Regions from separate parts of the Gilvimarinus sp. 1_MG-2023 genome, predicted to be linked through region 3. Evidence: predicted binding sites of a transcription regulator. Region 3 holds the regulator's gene; each other region holds the start of a gene.
The links. The regulator LexA, encoded in region 3, represses DNA repair genes until DNA is damaged. The targets are predictions, from matches to a motif close to ACTGTNTNTANANACAGT.
Positions count from the first base shown of each region.

Region 1: a site for LexA is predicted at 2,486-2,503, ahead of recN (DNA repair protein RecN). Genes of this name have one in related genera too.
Region 2: a site for LexA is predicted at 1,887-1,904, ahead of Q4563_RS08005 (LexA family protein). Genes of this name have one in related genera too.

Region 1 is NZ_JAUOSC010000019.1:26,937-31,130, reverse strand. Features, by position in the region: gene dnaK (molecular chaperone DnaK) at 1-1,621, opposite strand, end outside; gene grpE (nucleotide exchange factor GrpE) at 1,813-2,391, opposite strand; gene recN (DNA repair protein RecN) at 2,528-4,194, shown strand, end outside.
Region 2 is NZ_JAUOSC010000005.1:49,209-53,402, forward strand. Features, by position in the region: gene Q4563_RS07995 (STAS-like domain-containing protein) at 1-38, opposite strand, end outside; gene Q4563_RS08000 (hypothetical protein) at 42-1,100, opposite strand; gene Q4563_RS08005 (LexA family protein) at 1,125-1,799, opposite strand; gene Q4563_RS08010 (helix-turn-helix domain-containing protein) at 1,922-2,155, shown strand; gene Q4563_RS08015 (hypothetical protein) at 2,216-2,779, shown strand; gene Q4563_RS08020 (hypothetical protein) at 2,779-3,516, shown strand; gene Q4563_RS08025 (RusA family crossover junction endodeoxyribonuclease) at 3,509-4,006, shown strand; gene Q4563_RS08030 (hypothetical protein) at 3,976-4,194, shown strand, end outside.
Region 3 is NZ_JAUOSC010000005.1:158,512-162,705, forward strand. Features, by position in the region: gene Q4563_RS08600 (DUF6586 family protein) at 1-355, shown strand, start outside; gene Q4563_RS08605 (hypothetical protein) at 558-827, shown strand; gene Q4563_RS08610 (cell division inhibitor SulA) at 986-1,381, opposite strand; gene lexA (transcriptional repressor LexA) at 1,374-1,976, opposite strand; gene Q4563_RS08620 (mechanosensitive ion channel family protein) at 2,250-3,347, shown strand; gene Q4563_RS08625 (hypoxanthine-guanine phosphoribosyltransferase) at 3,344-3,865, shown strand; gene Q4563_RS08630 (cold-shock protein) at 4,012-4,194, shown strand, end outside.

The sequences.
Region 1 (4,194 bases), on a different contig from region 3:
CTTCCAAAGTATTGCGCGAGGTAACCAGCTGTTCGAACTTTTTATCTGCTTCAGCGTTAGCTTCGGCGTCTTGCACCATCTGATCGATCTCGTCGTCCGACAGACCAGAAGAGGCTTTAATCACAATCGATTGCTCTTTGCCGGTAGCCTTGTCTTTGGCGCCTACGTTCAAAATACCGTTGGCATCAATGTCGAAAGTCACTTCAATTTGCGGCATACCGCGTGCAGCCGGTGGAATATCAGCCAAATCAAAACGACCCAGAGACTTATTCTGAGTGGCTTGCTTGCGCTCGCCCTGCACCACGTGAATGGTTACCGCAGTTTGGTTGTCTTCAGCGGTTGAGAACACCTGCGACTTTTTGGTCGGGATGGTGGTGTTTTTCTCAATCAACGGGGTAGCCACACCACCCATGGTTTCAATACCCAGAGTCAATGGGGTAACGTCCAGCAGCAGTACGTCTTTAACGTCACCGGCCAGTACCGCGCCTTGAATGGCAGCGCCCATAGCAACGGCTTCATCTGGGTTAACGTCTTTGCGTGGCTCTTTGCCAAAGAAATCGGTGACGGCTTTTTGCACCATTGGCATACGGGTTTGACCACCCACCAAGATAACATCGCCAATTTCACTAACAGAGACACCGGCGTCTTTAATGGCCATTTTTACCGGCTCCAGCGAACGGGTTACCAGATCTTCTACCAGTGACTCTAGCTTGGCGCGAGTCAGCTTAACCACCAAGTGCTTGGGGCCGGTATTATCAGCGGTAATGTACGGCAAGTTCACTTCGGTCTGCTGGCTGGAAGACAGTTCAATCTTCGCCTTTTCAGCGGCTTCTTTCAGACGCTGCAAAGCCAGTGGATCACTGTGCAGGTCTATGCCCTGCTCTTTTTTGAATTCGTCAGCCAGATAGTTAATCAGTACCAAGTCGAAATCTTCACCACCCAAGAAGGTGTCACCGTTGGTCGACAACACTTCAAACTGGTGCTCGCCGTCAACGTCGGCAATTTCGATAATGGAGATATCGAAGGTACCACCACCCAAGTCATAAACGGCAATGGTGCGGTCGCCTTTTTTCTGGTCCATACCATAAGCCAGTGCTGCCGCAGTTGGCTCGTTGATAATACGCTTAACCTCAAGGCCTGCAATTTTGCCGGCATCTTTGGTGGCTTGGCGCTGCGAGTCGTTAAAGTAAGCCGGTACCGTAATAACGGCTTCAGTCACCGCTTCGCCCAAGTAATCCTCGGCGGTTTTCTTCATTTTCTTCAACACTTCGGCAGAAATTTGCGGTGGCGCTTGCTTGTCGCCCTTCACTTCTACCCACGCATCGCCGTTATCGGCTTCAACGATTTTGTAAGGCACCATTTTGATGTCTTTTTGCACAACATCGTCTTTAAACTTACGGCCAATTAAACGCTTAACCGCGTACATCGTGTTGTCGGGGTTGGTTACCGCCTGGCGCTTGGCGCTCTGGCCCACAAGCGTTTCGCCGTCGTTGGTGAAAGCTACAATCGAGGGGGTCGTGCGATCGCCCTCTGAGTTTTCAATCACTTTGGCTTTATCGCCTTCCAGTACTGCTACACACGAGTTGGTGGTACCCAAGTCGATGCCAATAATCTTACCCATAATTCAGTCTCCTGAAGCTGTTCATTGCGCCGGCCGCTATCGCTCTTTAGAGCAACGACTTTGCCGTCGGCCAAACGCTTTGTGTATTGTGGTTACCGCTAGGCGGCTCATTTAGTCGTTAATGCCTATATGGGCGCACTTACATGCATTTCAAGACCCTGTAGGCAAAAAACCTTACAATTTGTGGTGCTTTAGCCCTTGGCCACCACGACCATGGCGGGCCGAATTAACCGGCCGTGCAGGGTATAACCTTTCTGGAACACCTCCAGCACGGTATTGGGTTCGGCATCGGGGTTATCGATCATCGACATAGCCTGATGCAACTGCGGGTCAAACGGTTCACCCACAGGATTTACCGGCTCAACCTGGTGTTTTATTAAGGTGTCGATAAACGATTTCAAGGTCAGCTCAACACCTTCGACAACGGCTTTAAAGTTTTCGTCTTCGGTATCGATGCTCGCCAACGCGCGCTCCAGGTTGTCCACTACAGGCAGCAAATCGCTTACAATTTTCTCCTGACCAAACTTGTGCGCCTTCTCTACATCGGCCTCGGCGCGACGGCGGGCGTTTTGGGTTTCCGCATGGGCTCGCAGTGTTTGCTCTTTAGCATTGGCCAGCGCCGCGGTTAAATCTTGCAACTGGCTTTGCAAACTGGAGATATCGACATCCACCGCACCATCGGCCTGTTCGGCCTCGGGCTGCTGGGTTTCTACCGCTTCTGGATCTACCTGATCGTTCTGGTCTTGATCTGTCACCGTTATGTGCCTCATTCAGGTTTATTCATTTAACAATTAAGGCGAATGTGGGGCCCTATTACAGGTTTTCAAGGGCTGGCTTGCATTTGGTGGCAGAATCGCCAAGAATACTGTATAAATAAACAGATATTCGTAGCCAACGGAGCCCACAATGCTGACTCACTTGAGCGTGCAGAACTTTACTCTGGTCGAGCAACTCGATTTAGACCTTAAAGCCGGCATGACAGTTATCACCGGCGAGACCGGTGCGGGAAAATCGGTACTGCTGGAAGCTCTGGGGCAAACACTGGGCGACCGGGCCGATGCCACCCGAGTGAGACGCGGCACCCGCAAAGCCGACATCAGCGCCACTTTTGATTTAACCCGCATCGAGCGTGCCCGTCACTGGCTGGTAGAGCACGATCTGGAGCAAGCCGAGGCCCCCAGTGAGTGCTTACTGCGGCGTACGGTCACCGCTGAGGGGCGCTCCAAGGCTTATATAAACGGCCACCCCGCCACTCTCACCCAGTTAAAAACACTGGGCAATATGCTGATGGACATCCACAGCCAGCACGAGCATCAGTCACTGCTGGTCAAAGACAACCACCGCCGTTTGTTGGATGAATACGCGGGCCACACCGGCTTGGCTGGCGAGGTAAAACAAGCGTTTAAACAGTGGCAACAGCAAGCGCAAACGCTCGACTCTTTGCGGGCCAATACTCAAGAGCTCAATGCCCGCCACCAATTAATAGCCTACCAAGTTGAAGAGTTAGACCAACTTAGCCTCAAGGAAGGTGAATTGGCACACCTGGAAAGCGAGCGCCACACCCTCGCCAATGCCGAGGAATTGCTGCAAACGGCGGGGCAAGTCAGTGATTGCTTGGGTAACGAGGAGGTTGGCCTGCAGGTGGGGCTGGGGCGAGCATTGCAGTTGATGGCCAGCTTGAAAGATAAGCCGAGCGCACTGCACGAGGCCGAGCAAATGCTGCAAGACGCCCAAATACAAGTAACCGAGGCGCTGAACAGTGTGGACATGTTCTCCGGTGACTTCGCCATGGATCCGGCCCGCATCGCCGAGATTGACGACAGACTAACGGCTATTTACACCATCGCCCGCAAGCACCGAGTTCAGCCGGAGAACCTTCTTGAGCTACACATGGAGCTACAACAAGAGGTGGGCGAGCTGGACGTCAGCGATGAAAAACTACAAGGACTTGAAAGCGAGGTAAACGCGCTCGAGAGCCATTACCGCGCGCTGGCAACATCCCTTAGCCAATCGCGCCAAAAGGCTGGTAAACGGCTCGCTCAGCAAGTAAATCAACACCTCAAACAACTGGCTATGGAACACGCCAAACTCAGCCTAGCCTTTTCTGACCGTAATGATCGACCGGCGGCTCAGGGGCTGGAAGATGTGGAATTTTTGATCAGCACCAACCCGGGCCAACCTGCGGGTAGCTTAGCTAAAGTTGCCTCGGGCGGTGAATTATCGCGCATTAGTTTGGCGGTACAGGTAGTGGCAGCAGAAAATAGCACCTTGGCCAGCTTGGTTTTTGATGAAGTCGATGTCGGCATCGGCGGCGCCACAGCGGATACGGTGGGTCAATTGCTGCGCACCTTATCCGAGCGCGGGCAAATTTTCTGTGTTACCCATTTAGCGCAGGTTGCCAGCAAGGGGCACCATCATTTACAGGTCACTAAAACCAGCTCGAATCAATCTGCCGCTACCACTCTGGTGGCACTCGACAGTCATGAAAAAGTAGAAGAATTAGCCAGAATGCTGGGCGGCGCCCAGCTTACCGAGGCCTCCAGAGCGCATGCAGAGCAGATGCTAGCTGCCGG
Region 2 (4,194 bases), 110 kb from region 3:
TGCCAGTCGTTAACAACCCGAATTGTGTGGCTGTTCATCTTCTATTCCACCTTTACGTTCCACTGGACAAGTGTTCCAGGGATTGAGGTTCCATAATCTTTAATCGAGTGTTCTTGTTCATCTTGGCTTTGTTTGTGATGCCAATGATAGCGCCCACTGCCGCTATACACCCATAATTCTCCAGTGGGGTTTTGTTTCACGAGCTCGTGCATACTAATACTTCCCTGCCCATGTTTTTCTTCGTTTCTGCGGTTTTTCCCCGCAACCATCGCTATGCCAATTGTATTTCCATCGCTTGATAGTAACGACTTCAGTCTATCTGAGGGTAGTTTTTTCCTAAGTTTAGACACTGCCCAGTGTTCGTCGCCAATAGTCCGAGGTATTCCGACGCCAAAATCGTAAATAGCCAAAAATAGTTGCTGATCGAATACACTACAGATCGCCCACCATCTCCTGCCTTCAATGCTGAGATCAGCTAATAGCTCCTCAGGATACGCATGGTCCTTAACGTTTACAAAAACCTCTGAAAGTGCGTCACCAAGGGCACTTTCAACCTCAGGGGACAAATCACCGTATACCTTCTGCTGGATATGATCGATTATTTGGTCGTGCGGAGGAACCTCGGTTGTATTCCCAGACATGATTGGCAACTGCTGAGAATTAACGTCTCTATTGATGGGCGCTCGACCTAGCAAGAGGTCTATTATACCACTTGCCTCTACTACGGTTTTTACCCGGCCTCTAAGGGATCTTATTGAAATCCTGATTAACTTACGATCAGTTCGGTCAAGAATAGTTTCAAGATGGGCGTACAAGACAATAAGTGCTTGAACATGAACATGTATACAACGACCAAATTCGAGCCTTATATTTTCCTTAAGGCTCCATTTCCCTATATCTTCCACTAATCTGAGCACTGCTGAATGATCCTTGGTTCCGTCTAGCTGCAGATAACGAGGGACACTAATGACGACGCCTTCTTGTACCTTACGCGGTACATAGTATCTGTCGGGGTTATAATTCTTCCCCTTCCTTGCAAAGTTCCTGGCCTGGCGAGCAAGTTGGAACGATGGTTGTCTTTTATGAAATACCTTTTTCAAGGGCTCTAAGACTCCATTATAGAGCTATTCTGGTAAGTAAGACCCAATCACAACCCCGCAAATATGCAGATTCTCAGTGATATCAATGGGAGGGTAATCGGTATTAATGGCCTTCAGGTACATCCGGCCGGCATCTTCAAAGTAGGTTTTGAAGGTGTATTTTCCATTGGGGGCACGGGCAACAACACGGGCCCCGTTGGTGACCTCTTTGTTGGGGTCCACGTAGATTACCGTGCCATGAGGGTAGGAGCGGGCACCCGGCACTTTCGCGGTCATAGAATCGCCTTCAACACGCAGCGCAAAGGTTTGCTCGCTGGCATTGTTAGGCAGGGGGAGCCATTCTTCTGCATCCCCAGGGGCGAACTGATCGGGGCTCTCGCACCAAGCCCCTGCTGAAATCCAAGAGATAAGCGGTATCCTTCTCGCGATATCGATTTTTTCGGCATTGTGTATAGCGGAACTGTCGCTTAAATCGTTGTTTGGTGCAAGTGTTTTATCTCCTGTACCGCTCATTAAGTATTCAACAGACGTGTTTAGCTTTCGAGCTAAAGCCTCGAGCCGTTTGTATCGCGGTTGCGCACTCTCGTTTTCCCATCCGCTGACTGCGGATTTCGCGATTCCAAGATACTCAGCGATTTGGTCCTGAGTGAGCTTCGCTTGTTCGCGCTTTTCTTTAATTCGACTTCCGATAGTACTCATATTTGATAGGCCTGGTAGGAGCAGACTTATAGTGATCACTTAGTACAGTAAAGCTTAACACTTGACGGTAAAGCAAAACTGAACAACAATGTACAAAAATACTGTACTTTCGAGGTTCGGAAATGCTCAGAGATACCATCAAACGGGCTGGCGGCCCGACCTATGTCGCTAATTTACTTGGTTTAACCCGAGGCGCTATTCACTACTTCATCAGCCGAGGAAAGGTTCCGGCGGAGCACTGCCCAATAATCGAGAAAGATTCAGGTGGTGCTGTTCGTTGTGAAGAACTGAATCCCGATGTTGATTGGTCATATCTGCGTACCCCTTCAAGCCAAGAAACGAAAGCTGCCAGTTAACCCTATAAGGGTTTTCACTGGCTCGCATGAAAGTCTGATCACATGCCGGAGTGTTACAGCATGAATAAATCGCAAAATCGGCTGGCGATTCTTCGTCGGTATATGGATGCCTGGGCAGAGTTGCCGCGGCACAACCGCAGTTTAGTTGCGGAAATCATTTATGAAAAATTCCAAGAGCTGGGACTAGGAGAGCATATCGCCGGTACCGGTGTGGAGTTTTCCAGTAGCGACGATTACCACAAGGATATGCGCGTTCGCGGGCAGAAACTTTGGCGTTGGATCGGTGCTTACGAAGAGGCCAAGCCGCAACCAGACAAGCTTTGGTACCTGGAGCAAGTGATTGTTGCCGCGATGCCTGAACCACTGCGTGTGGCTTACACCAGCGAGGTCTATTTGGCTGCTCAGCTGAGCATCGGTATCGACCACAGCACTGATTCAACGTGTCCTGCCAAGATCGCCCGCACCCTAATCAAAGAGAACTCAGAAGCTCAAGCCGCGGTTGTCGAGCTGTCCCGCGATAGCTCTCAAGGGGATATCGATACGGCTCTGAAAGAGCTACGGGAAAGCAGTGCAGCGACCCGGGCGGCAATCAATGCACTGGAGCAAATGCGCGAGGGTAAGTGATGGCTAGGTACCGAAAGGTAGACCCGCGAATTTGGAACGATGCCAAGTTTCGTGAAATCAGTGACGATGCAAAACTCGTTTTTTTTATGCTTTTGACTCATCCAAACATGACCGCTTTGGGGGCAATGCGGTCGACTGTTTCTGGTTTAGCGGAAGAGCTTGGATGGGAAACGGAAGCCTTTCGGAAAGCCTTTCAGGAAGTCTTGTCGAAGGGTATGGCAGAGCATGACCAAAAGGCTTGTTTGATCGCTTTGCCAAAATTCATTCGGTACAACCCGCCGGAATCCCCAAATGTGGTGAAAGCATGGGAGCAAGCTCTTGATTTACTTCCCGAGTGTGAGCTTAAAACCCGCGTCATTGCTGGTGCGAGAGACTTTATCGAAGGCAAGTCCAAAGGCTTTAAGGAAGCCTTACCGGAAGCCTTCGCGAAGAGTATGCCTAAGAGTATGCCTTATCAGGAACAGGAGCAGGAACAGGATAGAAATAGAAATATAAATATATCTACGCGAGGAATTTCTGAATTCGATGTGTCGCGTTTTGACCCCAAAAATCACGGCTCAGGAGAATTCACCGATTACGATTTGGACGCCCCCCTGAACCAAATCACTCAGGAGTTTTTGTTGTACCACCGAGAGGTTGGAACCGTTGCGAACTTCGACCACTGGACACGCTTGTACCGCGGTTGGGTGCAGCGCCGTGCCTTGCCACCGAAAGTCACGGAGCAGGCCCATGATTGAATTCCACATACCCGGCAAACCCCAGGGCAAGGGCAGGGCGCGTTCGTTCCTGATGCGCAATGGCAAGATTGGCCACCACACGCCTGAAAAAACCCGCAGCTACGAGGGCATGATTCGCACCCTCGGGATGCAAGCGGTCGGCGACACCCAGCCCACTGAACAACCTATCGCGTTAACCCTGACGATCGTGATGCCGATTCCTGCCAGCTGGCCCGCCTGGAAGCGAGAACTTGCCGAGTCTGGCCGATTGCTGCCCACCACCAAGCCGGATAGCGACAACGTTGAGAAGGCGGTCAAGGACGCGCTGAACGGCGTGTGCTGGCGCGATGACGCCCAGGTGGTATCTGCCGATAAAAATAAATTTTTTGAGTCACCAGACCTGCCCGTGGGTGTTCACGTTGAAGTTCGTACTCTGGGTGAATACCCCGCACAACTCAAACGCAAACCGGAGGCCCCGCATTGGCCAGCCAGTACGAAATTATTGATCTGATCGGCCGCGAGAATTTTTTAAAACTGGCTCGTAAAAAATCAGGCCAGAGGATTTATATCCACGCTCGATTGACCGAGCAAAGCGAGCTTGTGCAGCTGCTTGGGTGGGAAATGGCAAAAGTTATCAGTGCTGAGCTTGGGGGCGAAGTGGTACACATATCGCGCGATGAAGTTATTCGACAGCGGAAC
Region 3 (4,194 bases):
TCAGTTTTATATCAAAGAGCTGGCGAGCTATTACGGAGTGAAATACGTACAAGGCTTAAAGAGTGAAACCGACGCAGCCCAAGCGCTCAGCCAACTCGATAAGCACCCAGCGGAAATACAAGAGCTGTGTAATTTAGCTGAGCTACCAAACTCTTGGCTCAGCCAGTTGCGCGGGCTCTATGATGATGTCTGGGCCATGCCTGGCAAGGTTTCTGCGATAGATGCTAATGCGATAGCGGTGACCAACCTCGACGCTCAGAGATTGCCTGAGTTGGATGATGAGCTAATTGCTCAATTTTGCCGCCAGTTTCAAGAGTTGGTGAATCGCCATCGCGAAACCAGCGTGGAATGCTAAGCCTTGGGTTGCAGTTCTATTTCTATAACCACTAGCCCGGTCTTTAGTTTATTACCTACTCCCCCAAAGCCAGAAAAAGTGCTATCCAGCGGTGATTTGGCAGGGGTTCGAGCGGCACATTTATTGATCAGTCCAGTTCTGGTATAATCACTCTCTTATCCGTTTAATTTATGAAAGCTCGGTATTTCTGGGCGGAGTCTCTATGTCAGCGTCTTTGTTTGAAATTGTGGAATTGGCCAATGGCGATGTTGTACTGCAGCGTGCCGACGAAGAGGGCGAGCCTTTATTGTCTATCCGTTTTTCCACAGAATCTCTGACGCTTATGCGCGATGGTAAATTTGATATCGCCAAAGCAATGATTGAAGCGGGTATGGAGGCGGCTAATGATCTGCCGGAAGATGATGAGTCAGCCTTTGAGGCCGCCACTACAGAGACAGAGTCCGCGCTTTACGATAAGCGCACCCTGCATTAACCCCAACGCTTACCGAGCGGCGCCGTAACGTTATTATTAGCCTGTCCCGAGCCTTTATGGCCGACGCTGTGATCAAAATTGATAGATAAGCATCCAGCGCTCAAAGTAAGGCTATTTAGCCGCACAACACCCAGATGCACCTAGGCGTTTCTCTAGGCTTATCTCTCGCGCAATAACAATCCGTGACAATGACCTTGATTGGCCGCTTGTTCGAGCTGTGCCAGTGCCTGACGGCCCAATTTTCCTGGGCTGGCAATCACCGTATGACTGTTACCTAGGGCGAGAGCATCCCAGCTGACCCACAATTGCTTTTCATCGTCTTTACAGTGCACCAGGCGCAGTCGTGTGGTGTCGACGTCGTAGCGCTGTAACAGCTCATGGGGGATGGTTTCGCGGGTAATCCAGGTTAGCCAGCGCCCGTCGCTTTGGTGGCTAAGGTGAGCAATCATGGGCATGACCATGGCCCAAGATTGCGCCGCGCCATGGGTAAGCACCAGCTCAGTTAGGGTGGCCTGTTCCTGCTGTTGGCTGTGGTTAAGTTGTAGATTAGTCACGGCGCAACACTCCTACACTGAGGCCTTCAATGGCGAAGTCTTGATCGCGCAAATCCACACGAATTACATCAAAGTCGGGGTTTTCCGGCCAGAGTTCAATCAGGGCGCGATTACCTTCGCGTTTAAAGCGCTTGACCGTCACCTCTTCCTCGATGCGTGCAACGACAATTTGGCCGTTGTGCACCTGGTCGGTACGGTGAACTGCGAGTAGGTCGCCATCTAAAATACCGGCATCGCGCATACTCATGCCGCGCACATTGAGGAAAAAATCGGCCCGTGGGCTAAAAAAATCGGCCGGCATTTTACAGTAATCTTCAATATGCTCTTCCGCCAAAATAGGGTTGCCGGCGGCCACTTGGCCGATTATAGGCAGACCTTCCTGTGTTTCAGGAATGCGAATACCGCGCGAAGCACCGGGTATAAGTTCAATAGCGCCTTTGCGGGCCAGTGCTTTAATGTGCTCTTCGGCTGCATTGGCCGACTTGTAACCGAGCATACGGGCAATCTCTGCCCGCGTGGGCGGGTAGCCTGTCTCCTCAGAGTAACTTTTAATCAGTTCAAACACTTGCTGTTGGCGTGCGGTCAGGTTTTGCATAAGCATCCCTATTTACTCAGTGGCTGGTGATTGGCCTATTAAAAAATAAACGGCTCACTAGCCCGGCGGTTGTTTTACTGTTTGGTTATACAGTATCTGTAATTATATACAGTTAATGTGCGGGTGCAAGAGTTTTTCGATACACCAAACAGTAGTAGATCTAAGTGACTGAAATTTATAAAGTTAATGGAGTTGAGTGGGATTGGCTGCAGTTTATAGGCAGCGTTGATATACTGCGTCCCCTGTATCCGTAGGTCAGAAAGGTGAGAAAAAATGGATCAAGTGCAAACTTGGGTGGAGCAGCTGATTGCCAATGAAAAGCTGTGGATGGTGCAAGTGTTTTTGTTGGTGTTTGTCACTTTGCTGTTGGCAGCTTTTGTACGCCGACTGTTAAAGGTCGTCGTAAAGCATGCCCACAAGTCAAAAAACCGGTGGGACGACACCATTGTCGAAGCTGCTATGGCCCCGCTGCGCTGGCTGATTTGGCTGGTGGGGTTGTCTTGGGCGGCAGAAATTGCCCACGATGTAACCGAAGAGTCAGTATTGCAGTACGCCGATTCAATCTTGCGAGTGGGTGTCATTGTTTTGCTGAGCTGGTTTTTAGTGCGGCTTGTGAAATACGGTGAGAAAAATTTTCTTATCCCTGAATCGGGTAAAACGGCAGATCCTACCACGGTGATGGCGGTGGGAAAGTTGCTGCGTATCGCCATTGTTATTACCTCTGGGTTGGTCTTACTGCAATCAATGGGGTACAGCATCTCAGGTGTGTTAGCGTTTGGCGGGGTAGGTGGTATTGCTGTTGGTTTCGCGGCCAAAGACCTATTGGCTAACTTCTTTGGCGGTTTGATGATTTATTTGGATCGCCCCTTTAAAGTTGGCGATTGGGTTCGCTCGCCCGATCAAGAAATAGAAGGTACGGTTGAAGAGATAGGCTTGCGCCTGACTCGCATACGCACCTTTGATAAGCGTCCACTGTACGTTCCCAATCAAACGTTTACTCAAATATCGGTGGAAAACCCCTCGCGTATGTTCAACCGGCGGATCTATGAAACCATTGGTGTGCGCTACGAAGATGCCGAAAAAGTGCCTGCTATTGTCGAAAAAGTTCGCGCTATGCTGGAGCAGCACGAGGAAATTGACAACAATCAGACCCTGATCGTCAACTTTAATGCCTTTGCGGATTCGTCACTGAATTTCTTTGTGTATACCTTTACTAAGACGGTGAACTGGGTGCGTTATCACGAAGTTAAGCAGGATGTATTGCTAAAAATCCTGAAAATCGTGGCTGAGCATGAGGCTGAATGTGCCTTCCCAACACGCACTTTGCATTTGCCAGATGGCGTCAGCGTAAATAGTGGTAATGGAGAGTGAGTGTAACTTGCCTGTACACACTTGCGGATATAGACGCGGCGCTTGCCGGTGTGGCTGCCGCTATTGATCGCGATTTCAGTGACTGTGCCGAGCCTATTGTCGTGCTGGTTATTATGAAAGGCGCACTGGTGACGGCGGGGGCCTTGCTGCCCAAGCTGACGTTGCCAATCGAGGTGGATTATGTCCACGCGACCCGCTATCAGGGCAATGAACCCGCCTCTGAACTTACCTGGTTGCATCGCCCTCAGGTAAATTTAGCCGGGCGTAGGGTTTTGCTGGTAGATGATATCTTAGATCAAGGGATTACTTTGGCTGAGGTGCGTGAATATTGTATAAATCAGGGGGCAGATAAGGTGAAAAGCATGGTGCTGGCCCGCAAAGTGTTGGCTGAGCCCGCTGTGATTAATGCCGACTATGAGGCACTCACTGTACCCGATCAGTATGTGTTTGGTTTTGGTATGGATGACAGGGAATTGTCGCGTAACTTGCCCGGAATCTATGTAAAGAGCACCTCTTAGCTATGAAAACAGGCTGAATGGTGGACAATTTGCACACAATAAAGTAAAAAAGAGTAAGGATTGGCTAAATGAAGCCAGTGCGCAGTGGTGTGGGACCACTTGCAGTATTTGCAGTATTTATGAATAAAAATAATGAGGTTAGCAGTATGTCTGAGCGCTTATCCGGAACGGTAAAGTGGTTTAATAATGCCCGTGGTTACGGATTTATTACCCGTGGTGAAGAAAGCGAAGATGTGTTTGTGCACTATCGAAGTATTCGCGGTGAGGGATACCGGTCTTTAGCGGAAGGGCAAAACGTAGAATTCGCGGTACAAAAAGGCGACAAAGGC